DNA from 4 places in the Kitasatospora sp. NPDC059673 genome. Region 1 is predicted to be linked to each of the others. Evidence: riboswitches for the same ligand, from Rfam matches in the RefSeq annotation. Region 1 holds a riboswitch; each other region holds the start of a gene.
The links. A riboswitch is a leader RNA that binds a small molecule or an ion and turns the genes downstream of it on or off. The one in region 1 is predicted to bind cyclic di-AMP.

Region 1 (2,896 bases):
GCGAGGTCCGCGTCCAGCGTGATCGTCACCTTCGCCATCGCACACCGCTCCAGGGTCTCGGGACCGCTTCCGGCCTTTGGCCTTCGGCCGAGAATAGGCCGCTGCCCCCGGAGCCGACCAGGGTCCCCGAGGGCAGCGGTGTCCGCGGTGCGGTCACCTCATGCGCGTGTGCGCGGTGTCAGGCGTTTCAGACCCGACCGGCGAAGTCCGGCGCCCAGTTGGCGATGGTCTCGGTCTTCACGCCGGACTTCGGGTTGGCGGCCTCGACGTACTTGCCGTCGCCGATGTAGATCGCCACGTGGTAGACGCCCGAGTTGGCGCCGTTGTTCGACCAGAACAGCAGGTCGCCCGGCTGCAGGCTGTTCAGCGAGACCCGGGTCGAGTAGTCGGCCTGGTCCGCGGCCACGCGCGGCAGGCTGATGCCGGCCTGGCGGAACGCGGCCTGGGTCAGGCCCGAGCAGTCCCAGCCGCCGTTGCCGGTGCCGCCGTAGATGTACGGCTGGCCGACCTTCGACAGCGCGAAGTCGACCGCCGCGGCCTTGGAGCCGGTCGCCTTGAGGGCGGTGGTGGCGGTCGTGGCGGTGGTGGCGGTCGTGGTGGTGGCGGGCTTGGCGGGGGTGCTCGGCTGCGCCGGGGCGGGGGTGCTCGGCGCCGGGGTCGAACCGGAGGACTTGCGGGCCGGGGCGGACTGCTTGGCCGGGGTCTCGGCGACCGCGACGTTGCCGAGCGCCAGCTTCTGACCCGGGTAGATCATGTCCGGGCCCTTGGTGAGGACGGAGCGGTTCAGCTCGTAGAGCTTCTCCCAGCCACCCTCGACGTTCTGGTGCTGGGCGATGGCGGACAGCCAGTCGCCCGCCACCACGGTGTAGCTGCCGGCGGCCTGGGCGCCCTGGTCGGCCTGCGGCTGGGCCGGGGCCTGCGGGCGGCTCTGGGCCTGGCCCTGACGCTGCTGCGGGGCCGCCTGCTGGGTCTGCTTCGGAGCCTGCGGCTGGGCGGCCGGCTTCGGGGCCTGGGTCTGGGCGGTGGTGGAGCCCGTGGAGGTGTTGACCTGCGGGGCGGCGCCGCCCTTGGTCAGACCGGCCTGGACGGAGCACACCGGCCAGGCGCCGGGGCCCTGGGAGGCGAGCACCTTCTCGGCGACGGCGATCTGCTGGTCCTTGGTGGCCAGGTCGGCGCGCGGGGCGTAGGCGGTACCGCCGAAGGCGGCCCAGGTGGAGGCGGTGAACTGCAGGCCGCCGTAGAAGCCGTTACCGGTGTTGATCGACCAGTTGCCGCTGGACTCGCACTGCGCGACCTTGTCCCAGGTGGCCACCGACGCGGCGGAGGCGGTACCCGCGGCCAGGCCGGGAACCGTGAGGCCGATGCCCACCACACCAGTGGTGGCGATCAGACGGCGGGCGCGCTTGGCGCTGATGGGCAGCATGAAGATGCGTTCCTCTCCCACGCCTGCGAGGTGAGCTGTCGGATTCGGGCTGGAGTTGCCCGGCCGCGCGCACCTCTCGGCGCGCCCGGCTTCACCCCAAGCCCCGGACCGGTCCGTCAGGACCGCCCCAGGGCGACTTACCTGGTTCCCCCGCCCCTGCCGCGGTGCGTTTCGCATGAGCCGGCCCACCCGGCGGCAGGATTCGGCGTTCCGGGCGAGCTGGGTCCGTGTGTCCACGAACGTGGGCAGGAGATTAAGCGGATTTAAGGACGATTCGCAAATTCCTGTGACGGCCGTCACCGGGCCCGGAAAATGCGATCAAGGAATTCCGGACGAACTCCGCTGTGCGTGGCCGGAACTGGGCTGCCGTCAGGAAGTTGTCGATCTTGTGCCCGTTTTGGGTGGTTATGGCACTTGTCAGGCGAAAGTTCACTTCTGTGGTTGTTTGGGAGTCAGTCGATGGGTGATTTGTGAGCTTCTGTCCACTCTGCTCCGGCGTCCAGGGCCCATTGCTGACGGGTCATGGAATTGCCCCCGTCACCCATTTCTGCCGAACTGGTGGATGACGGTACGTCAGAATGCTTAGTCGCCTCGGAAGTCGCCGATTTCCACCGAACCCGCCACCTATGCTGCCCCCGACGATTCGGAGTCCCTGCGCGTTTCGGGAGGCGGCCATCGTGGAGCAGTGGGAGAACGGGCGGCACCGGCGGCCGTTGCTGGGCCGGCGGCGAATGCTGACCTGGCTGGCGGTCGGGACGGTGACGGCCGTCGGTGGGGGAGTGGTGCTGCGGCAGTCGCTGGCCGGGGCGGAGCCGGTGGCGGGGGCGGTGGACCAGGGCGGGCGGAGGTGGTCGGACGCCAAGGGGTGGGGCGGGAAGGTGCCCGGGGCGGGGAGTGCCGTGCGGATCACCGACAAGGTGGTGCTGGACGGGGACGCCAAGGTCGGCTCGCTGCTGATCGACACCGGCGGGTCGCTGGTGTTCGCCACCGACCGGTCGCTGACGCTGGAGAGTACCGGCAACGTCGAGGTCCGCGGCACGCTCGCGCTCGCGCCCGAGGCGGCGCACACCCATACGTTGCGCTTTCCCGACATCGACGAGCGCCGTTTCCAGGGCGGCGGCATGAGCGTCGTCGACACCGACACCGGCCTGTGGGTCACCGGCCGCGGCTACCTGCGGCTGGACGGCGCGCCCCGCACGGCGTGGGTGCGGGCCGCCACCGAGCTGAAGGCAGGGGACGCCGTGCTGAAGCTGGCGGCCGCACCCGAGGGCTGGCAGGTGGGTGACGAACTCGCCGTCACGCCGACCGCGCCGCCCGACGCCGAGGGCTTCTCCGATTCCTACGACCTGGTGACGGTCCAGCGGGTGGACGGCCCGAACGTCACCCTCACCGCTCCGCTCCAGCACGCCCACCCGCGGGTGAGCCTCGGCGGCGGGGCGGTGTTCGGCGCGGAGGTGCTCAACCTGACCCGCA
Region 2 (2,896 bases), on a different contig from region 1:
CTGCTCGGCCTCCTCGTACAGCTGGTCGACCTGCGCCTTGACGTCGGTGCGGTCGGGCGGATCGGCCGGGGCGGCGGCGGCCGGGGCGACGCCGAGGTGGATCGCGCCGGTCGCGGCGGCGGTGAGTGCCAGGGCTCGGGCGAGGCGTTGGACACCGGGCAGTGGGGGGCGACGGTGCACGGGCACGTGCGACGACTCCGTTCCTGCGCTCCGGCCTCCGCCGCCGCCCGCGGGTCGGGCGGCCGTCCGCACGGGGGGCCGGGGCAGAGGTTAGCGAGTCGGACGGATTCAGTCCAAACCCTGACAACTTCGAATATTCGACCGCGAATCGGACACCGGAACGAGAGCGGCCCGACACCCCTTGCGCGGGGTGCCGGGCCGAAGGCTCCGAGCGGCCGTCAGATCCGGACGATCTTGTTGATCGGCATCACGGTGGCGGACTCGTAGCGGACCTGCGCACCGGTGTGCGGGGCGTGCACGATCTGCCCGTTGCCGACGTACATGCCGACGTGGTGCTGGTCGCCGTAGTAGATGATCAGGTCACCCGGCTTGGCGTTGGCGATGTTGGTGCCGAGGCTGGTGCCGGCGCCCGCCTGGGCCTGCGAGGTGCGCGGGATCGAGACACCCGCCTGGGCGTACGCCCACTGCATCAGGCCGGAGCAGTCGAAGGTGGTCGGGCCGGCCGCGCCGTAGGAGTACCAGCTGCCCAGCTTGGACAGCGCGGCGTTCATCGCGGCACCCGCGTAGCCGGCCGGGGCCGGGGCGCTGAGGTCCGTGCGGGTGCTGTCGCCGCGGGAGGCGCGCTCGGCCTGGCTGCGGGAGGAGTCGGCGGCCTTGGCCTCGGCTGCGGCGAGCTCGTCGCGCTCCTTCTGGGTGAGCGTGTTGAGCAGCTCCCGCGCCTGGGCCAGCTTGGACTGGATGTCCTCCTTGTCGGCCTTGAGGGCCTTCGTGGTGGTGTCCAGTTCGGCGAGCTTCTGCTCGGCCTCCTTGCGCTGCCCGTCGAGCTTGGCCTGCTCGGCCTTGAAGCTCTTGAGCAGGTCGGACTGGGTGGCGCCGACCGTGTTGAGCGCACCGGCCTGCCCGAGGAAGTTGTCCGGGTTGCTGGAGAGCATCAGCTGCATGGTCTGCGGGATGCCGCCGTTGCGGTACTGCTCGGCCGCGATGGTCGCCAGGCGCTCCTGAACGGTGGTCACCTGGTCCTGCTGCCGGGCCAGCTGGTCCTGCAACTGGGAGACCTGCTTCTGCAGGTTCTGCTGCTTCTCGACGGAGGCGTTGAACGCCTCCGTCTTCACCTCGGCCTGCTCGTTGAGCTGGTCGACCTGCTGCTTGACCTGGTCCTTGGTGGGCGCCGGGTCGGCGTGCGCACCACTCTGGGCGGACAGCGCGACGGCGGTGGCGGCAGCGGCAGTGAGAATCGAGACCCGGGCACGGCCGACGGGCTTGGGACGGCGATGGGACGCCACGAAGGCGGACTCCTTCTTCCTCACACCGCCTACCGGGTGAGCTGACGGGTTCGGGCCGGAAGAGATGCCCTACAGCGCCTCACCGGCCACTGTCGCGGCCGACCTGGCGCCGATTCACCCCGGGGGAACGTGGTTCCCCGGCTCCGTTCGACAGCACCCCCGCAGGGGTATCCCCGTCGGCGGATCTCGTTCTGACGATCCGCCCGCTGCGTCACGGACTCGGCGGCGACCCCCACCGTCGCCCCCCTTGGGCGATCGACTCTGCGGCGGTCGAACTATGACCCTAGTAACCGATCCGTGATCCGTTCAAATCCTTGTCGGAAAAAAATCTGAATCTGAGTCAATTTCGATTACGAATCTGACCGAACGTAAGGGATCCGTTGCACAGTGCGTAGCATTTCCCACCGCCCACCCGAAAAACGCGACGCCCGGACGTGTTCGAGATCACAGCAGGATCTCGACCCGCCCGGGCGTGTCACAGCGCGTCAATTGTCGCCCTGAAGGGCGTATGTCCGGTTTGTCGGGCCGTCAGACCCGACGGATGGTCGAGATCGGCATGGCGTCGACCTTCATGGTCTTCACCACGTCACCGGTGTGCGGCGCGTGCACCACCATGCCGTTGCCGATGTACATGCCGACGTGGTGCCGGTCGCCGTAGTAGACCACCAGGTCGCCGGGCTGGGCGTTGTGCCAGTCGGTGCCCACGCTGGTGCCGTAGCTGCCCTGCGCCTGCGAGGTGCGCGGCAGCGAGACGCCGGCCTGCGCGTACGCCCACACCATCAGGCCGGAGCAGTCGAAGTTGCTCGGGCCGGTCGCACCCCACACGTACGGCGCACCGCGCTTGTCGAGCGCCTTCTGCACCGCGATCCCGGCGTAGCCGCCGGCCTTCGGAAGGTTGGCCAGGTCGACCCGCTCGGCACCGCGCGAGGCCGCGCCGTCGCCACGCGTGATCGACAGCCGGTCGGCGGAGGAGAGCTGGTTGAGCAGGCTCTGCGCCTCCTCCAGCTTCTTCTTGACCTCGTTCTTGGAGTCGTTCAGCGCCTGGGTCTGACCGTCCAGCTCGGCCAGGACGGTCGCCGCCTCCTGCTTCTGCTGGTTCAGCCGGCGCTGCTGGTCGTTCAGCGACTTCAGGGTGTCGGCCTGGGTGCCGGCGGCCTGGTCGAAGGAGGACGCCTGGTCCAGGTACTTGTCCGGGTCGGCGGAGAGCATCAGCTGCATCGACGGGTCGACGCCCGCGTGCCGGTACTGGTCGCCCGCCACCGCCGCCAGCCCGGAGGCCAGCTCGTTCAGCTGCTCCTGGCCGCGGGCCAGCTGGTCCTGCAGCTGGTCGGCCTGCTTGCGGAGCTGGTCGGCCTTCTCCTTGGCACCGTTGTACCTCTCGGCCGCCTGCTCCTGCTCGTCCATGAGCTTGTCGACCTGCGCCTTGATCTCGT
Region 3 (2,896 bases), on a different contig from region 1:
ACGTCACCAACGATCGAGCCGAGGCCGAAGGCGGTGACCACCACGGCCCAGGCGCCGGCCCCGCCCCACTCGCGATCCGCCAGGACCGGGCCGAGCACGAACACGGAGGGCAGCACCACCACGTGGTAGATCGCAATCGCGAGCATGCCCGACCACACCCAGGTCCGTTCGCACACCTGCCGCCAGCCGACCCGGAGTTCGGCCAGGAATCCGAGCCGCTCGGCGCGCTCCGCGACGGCTTGCCCGCCCACTGTGCCGAGCCTCGCCAGTACGGCGGCGCTGGCCGCGAAGCTCAGGGCGTCCATCAGCAGGGCACCGCCAGGCCCGGCGACGGCGACCAACGCGCCGGCCAGCACCGGCCCGATCACCAACCCCACGGAGTGGACGAGCCCGCGCAAGGCATTGGCCTCGCCAAGCCGTTCACCGGACACCAGCAGCGGGATCAGCCCCGTGGAGGCGGGCAGGAAGAATGCGTCCGCCACCCCGAACACCACCATCAGCAGCGCCAGCACCCCGACCCGGGCCGTCCCGGTGAGCAGCAGCACCGCGACGGCCGCCTGGACCGCGCACCGCACCAGATCGGAGGCCAGCATGATCCGCTGTCTTGGCATCCGGTCCGCCCACACGCCGCCGACCAGCACGAACACCAGCATCGGCAGCAGGCCGGCCGCAGCCACCAGGCCGACATCGGCGGCCGACCCGCCGATCGACAGCACGGCGAACGGTAGCGCCACGAACGACACCCTGTCGCCCAGGACGGACAACGACTGACCGACGAACAGACGGGCGAACTGACGCTCCACCCGGAGCACTTCAGGAATCAGCACAGCCATGGGCACCTCCACAGCGGGTCGGGGAACAGCGATCACCGCGATGGTAGGAAGCCTCCGAAGTGGCTGTCGCGCGATTTATCCACAACGCCCCCAATGCGCCGATTTCGCTCAACTGCCTCGCTTTTCAAGCCACTTGAGGAACCCTCGACACCCAACCGCCCAAGCGGGGCTGTCCGCCTTCCCCTCCACCCGCTCCCCCAATCCCACCGATCGGCCAGACTTTCGCAGCCGACCACCCGATCACCCCATCGCCCGACTGCCCGACCACCCATCGCCCGGCCGGCCGACCGCCCGCCCGGCTGCCCGGCTGCCCGACCACCGGGCTGACGCAACTCGGCCGTGACATAGGCGCGATGAGCTTGTGATTACTCCGTTCGAGTGATTAGGCTCGATCCGGCCCGCACCGCCGGGCCCCACGCGCGGCAACGCCGAACCCTGTCCGCCGCGTTGCCGGGTCGACCACCACAACCCTTGGACAGGGACGGGGGAACCAGGTACGTCGCCGTCCCCCACGGCTAGGGGTGAAGCCGCCCGCACCGGCTCCGACCGGTACGCGGCGGCCGGGCCTTCCTCCCGGTCCGAACCCGACAGCTCACCTCGCAGGCGTGCGGAGAGGATCGGGCATGCTCTTCACGGGTTCCGGGCGCCATCGTCGGCAGAGCCAGGCGGAGAAGGCAGCCGAGCGGGCGATCGCCGCAGCCGGCGTCGCCGGCGTCGGCCTCGCACTGCCGCTGCTCGCCGTGACAAGTGCGCAGGCCGCACCGAGCACGGTCTGGGACCGGGTCGCCGACTGCGAGAGCGGCGGCAACTGGAGTTCCGACCCGGGCAACGGCGTGTACGGCGGCCTCCAGATCACCGCCCAGCGCTGGCTCGACTACGGCGGCACCCAGTACGCCGAGCTGCCCAGCGGGGCCACCCGCAGCCAGCAGATCGCGGTCGCCGAACGCATCCTGGCCACCGAAGGCCCGCAGCCCTGGGCCTCGTGCGCGGACTCGGCGGGCCTGCGCACGGTCAGCGCCCCCGGTGTGGTGGACGACAACGACTCGGCGGACGAGGCGGGTTCGCTGCGCGGCGCCCGCGGCATCGCGGCCGTCAACACCGCCTCGGACGGCACCGTCGCGCCGCGGAACGCCACTCCGGTGTTCTCCGGCCTGCCCGGCTACGACCCGGTGTACCACGTGTACTGGTACGAGAAGAACGGCGGCTGGTTCTGGACCAGCCACCAGAGCCTGTACGAGCGCTACATCCAGCTGACGCACCCCCAGCCGCCTGCGGCCACACCGGCTCCGACCGCCACCCCGGACGGCCGGACCGTCCCGACTGCTCCGACCGCTCCGACTGCCCCGGCCCCTTCGAGCGACCAGAGCACCAACCCGAGCACCAACCCGAGCACCGACCCGAGCCCGAACCCCACCACGCCCACCGGCGACCAGACCGGCAACGGCAACGGCGCCGAACCCGGCAACGGCACCAACCAGGGCCAGGGCCAGGACGGCAAGGGCAACAGCGGCAACCAGCAGCCCACACCGTCCACCCCGGATCAGCCCACCACCCCGCCGTCCCCGAGCACCTCCGCCCCCGGCAACGCGCCCGTACCCCCGTCCACCGAAACCCCGTCCGCCACGACCCCGTCCCCGCAGCCGTACACCGTCGGCCCGGGTGACACGCTGGCGAAGATCGCCCGCACCCACGAGCTGAACGGCGGCTGGACCGGTCTCTACCAGAGCAACCAGCAGGTGGTGGGCGAGAACCCGGACCTGATCCACCCGGGCCAGGTGCTGAACCTGGGCTGACGGCCGCCCGGCCCGGCCGCCGTCACTTCGGGACGGCGGCCAGTCCGGTGCAGCCGCGCAGGCCGTCGCGGCGTTGCTGGGCGGCCTTCGCCGCGCCGCCGGTCTGCGGAACGGGCACGCCCCGCCCGTCGATGTGGGCGGGGGTGAACGTTTCGCCGGTGACCCGTCCGTCGGTGCTGATGGTGAGCGTGGTGACGCCGGTCTCGTCGGAGGCGGTGTAGTTCGAGGTGCCGTACCAGAGGAAGTTGCCGAAGCCGTACGCCACATAGG
Region 4 (2,896 bases), on a different contig from region 1:
GAGCTGGACGCGATGGCCCGCTTCGCGACGGTGCTGTACGAGCCGTTCTTCCTGGCCGGCGGGGTGCTGTTCGGCTGCGCGGTGTTCGGCCGCCGGATCCTCGAAGGAGGCGGCGGCCGTCGGTGAGCGCGGACCGGCCCTACGGCTGCAGGCCGCGCTGCTGGAGCCAGGGCAGCGGGTCGACCGCGCCGCCGCCGCCGGGGCGGACCTCCAGGTGCAGGTGCGGGCCGGTGACGTTGCCGGTGGCGCCGACCGCGCCGAGCACCGTGCCGGAGGTGACCGGGCCGGAGGCGGTGGCGATCCGGGAGAGGTGGCAGTACCAGAGTTCGGTGCCGTCGGGCAGGGTCTGGATGACCCGGTAGCCGTAGGGGCCGGACCAGCCCGCCGAGGTGACGGTGCCTCCGGCGACGGCGGCGACGGGAGTGCCGGTGCGGGCGGCGAAGTCCAGGCCGGTGTGCAGGTGCGCCCAGTGCGCGCCGGACTGGGCGAACTGCGCGCTCAGCTGGTAGCCGGCCACCGGCAGGGTGTGCGCGGCCTGTTCGGCCTCGGCCTGCTGGGCGGCGCGCTTGGCCTCGGCCTCCTGCGCGGCGGCCAGCCGGGCGGATTCGTCGGCGGCGGTGCGCTGGCCGTCGGCCTGCTGCTGGATGCGGGCGGCGAGAGCGAGCCCGGGGTCGCCGGCGAGCAGCCCGTCGGAGGCTTCGTCGGCGGCGGTGACAGGCACCGGGGCGGCGGCCTGCGCGGGGGTGGCGGCGAGTGCGGTGGCGCCGAGCGCGGCGGTCATCGCGGTGACGCCCAGCAGGGGCGCGCCGGTGCGGGACTGCCGGGGCAGCCGGTGCCGGGCGGCTTCCGGCTCGACCGGGTGGTCGAGCAGCTGGGTGCCGGTGCTCTCGCTGTAGGTCGACGCCACGGGGGCGTGCTCCTTCCTTCCCTGCCGCCGACCGGGTTAGCTGACGGGTTCGGAGGTGGAAGGTCTCCTACGGTCGGGCCCAGGGCCGTCCCGATTCACCCCGGTGGAACGTGGTTCCCCGGCTCCTGGGACGCCCCGAGGGGTGTGCCCAAGTGGATTAGGCGTGGCGCACGGTGCCGCATGGTTACGGCGTTGCCGACCGCGCTGCGTTATCAAACGTTAATCCTATGGACCCCATGATTCCAAGCCGCTACCACGAGACGGCGAAGATTTCCTGACGCCCTATGGGTGATTTGTGACGGTTCACCAGGGCCAAGCTGACGGATTGTGACCGAGTGGTTGAGTATCCGTACTCACGCCGCGCTCCCGGGCCGACGCGACCCTGGTGCCATGACCGCAACCGTGCCGCACCGGACCACCGCCGCCTACTTCGCCCAGGCCGCCCTCTCCTTCGGGCTGGCCACCGCCGCACTCGCTCTCGGGATCGCCTACCTGCCGGTGAGCGCCTGGATGCGCGCCTTCCTCGCCGTCGGGCTGCTGTACGAGATCACCTCCGCGTTCACGCTGGCCAAGGTGATCCGGGACCGCCAGGAGGAGGGCGCGATCACCAGCCGGGTGGACAAGGCCCGGCTGGACAAGCTGCTCGCCGAGCACGACCCGTTCAAGGTGGAGGGCATCTGACCGGTTCGGCCGCCCGGCCTTGACGGCTAAGGCTATTAGCCTTAGCTTTGTGGCTATCGGCAGTCGGCCGGGCCTCCAGCGCCCGGCGCGCCGCAACGCCCGCCCAGGAGGCCCGCGATGAACAGCACCCTCGGCACCACCCGGTACCTCGACGTCCCCGGCGGCCGGATCGCCTACGACGACACCCCAGGCACCGGCCTCCCGGTCGTCCTGCTGCCCGGCATGCTCGAAAAGCGCACCACCTACCGGCACCTCGCGCCGCTGCTGACCGCCGCCGGGCACCGGGTGATCACCATGGACCTGCGCGGCCTCGGCGAGTCCTCCACCGGCTTCACCGACTACTCCCCCGCCGCGATCGCCGACGACCTGGTCGCCCTGCTCGACCACCTCGACCTGCGCGGCGCCGTCCTGGCCGGCAGTTCCTACACCGGCGCCACCGTGGTCCGGGCGGCCGCGCTCGCCCCCGGGCGGACCGCCGGGGTGGTGCTGATCGACGCCTTCATCGAGAACCTCCCGCTGAACGCCTTCCAGAAGGCCCTGTTCGGCCTGGCCACCCCGCTGATCACCGCGTTCCCCGGCCTGTGGAGCCCGCTGCAGAAGTTCTACTACCCGACCGCGCGGCCCGCCGACTTCGACGCCTACCGGGCCGGCCTGGCCGAGATGCTGCGCCAGCCCGCCCGCAAGGCCGCGCTGCGCGGCTACCTGAAGGGCGACTCCGCGCCGGTCGGCTGGTGCGAGGCCGTCGACGTCCCCGCGCTGGTGCTGATGGGCAGCAAGGACCCCGACTTCCCGAACCCCGAACTGATCGCCGACCGGCAGACCGCCGCGCTGCGCGGCCGTAAGGTGATGATCCAGAACGGCGGTCACTACCCGATGGCGGGCTACCCCCAGGCGGTCGCCGACGCCCTGCTCCCCTTCCTGAACGAGGTCGCCCGCTGATGGCCCGCGCCGGACTCTCCACCACCGCGGTGGTGGACCACGCCCTCGACCTGATCGACGCCCGGGGCGCCGAGGCGCTCACCCTGGCCGCCGTCGCCGCCAGCGCCAAGGTCGCCACCCCCTCGCTGTACAAGCACGTCCCCGGAGGCCTGGCCGAGCTGCGCCGCCTGGTCGCCGTCCGCATCCTCGACGACCTGACCGACCACCTGGCCGCCGCCGTCCTCGGCCACTCCCGCGACGAGGCGGTCGCCGCCCTGCTCGCCGCGTACGCCGGGTTCGCCACCCGCTTCCCCCGGCGCTACGCCGCGCTGCCGCAGGCGCCCGTGGCCGACCCGGAGCTCATGGCGGCCGGCGAGCGGCTGGTGAACG

Region 2: another riboswitch for cyclic di-AMP. It lies ahead of ACFV18_RS09590 (NlpC/P60 family protein); the one in region 1 lies ahead of ACFV18_RS10735 (transglycosylase family protein).
Region 3: another riboswitch for cyclic di-AMP. It lies ahead of ACFV18_RS14640 (transglycosylase family protein); the one in region 1 lies ahead of ACFV18_RS10735 (transglycosylase family protein).
Region 4: another riboswitch for cyclic di-AMP. It lies ahead of ACFV18_RS29010 (M23 family metallopeptidase); the one in region 1 lies ahead of ACFV18_RS10735 (transglycosylase family protein).

The regions. Positions count from the first base shown of each region.
Region 1 covers NZ_JBHWEN010000007.1:13,453-16,348, reverse strand. Annotated here, with positions in the region: gene ACFV18_RS10740 (hypothetical protein) at 1-38, opposite strand, end outside; gene ACFV18_RS10735 (transglycosylase family protein) at 188-1,444, opposite strand; cyclic di-AMP (ydaO/yuaA leader) riboswitch at 1,429-1,602, opposite strand; gene ACFV18_RS10730 (hypothetical protein) at 2,101-2,896, shown strand, end outside.
Region 2 covers NZ_JBHWEN010000006.1:47,141-50,036, forward strand. Annotated here, with positions in the region: gene ACFV18_RS09585 (NlpC/P60 family protein) at 1-186, opposite strand, end outside; gene ACFV18_RS09590 (NlpC/P60 family protein) at 399-1,463, opposite strand; cyclic di-AMP (ydaO/yuaA leader) riboswitch at 1,474-1,655, opposite strand; gene ACFV18_RS09595 (NlpC/P60 family protein) at 1,992-2,896, opposite strand, start outside.
Region 3 covers NZ_JBHWEN010000010.1:137,174-140,069, reverse strand. Annotated here, with positions in the region: gene ACFV18_RS14645 (MFS transporter) at 1-869, opposite strand, end outside; cyclic di-AMP (ydaO/yuaA leader) riboswitch at 1,284-1,453, shown strand; gene ACFV18_RS14640 (transglycosylase family protein) at 1,457-2,626, shown strand; gene ACFV18_RS14635 (CapA family protein) at 2,649-2,896, opposite strand, start outside.
Region 4 covers NZ_JBHWEN010000032.1:57,318-60,213, reverse strand. Annotated here, with positions in the region: gene ACFV18_RS29015 (DUF3995 domain-containing protein) at 1-126, shown strand, start outside; gene ACFV18_RS29010 (M23 family metallopeptidase) at 140-907, opposite strand; cyclic di-AMP (ydaO/yuaA leader) riboswitch at 918-1,081, opposite strand; gene ACFV18_RS29005 (YiaA/YiaB family inner membrane protein) at 1,298-1,588, shown strand; gene ACFV18_RS29000 (alpha/beta fold hydrolase) at 1,706-2,527, shown strand; gene ACFV18_RS28995 (TetR-like C-terminal domain-containing protein) at 2,527-2,896, shown strand, end outside.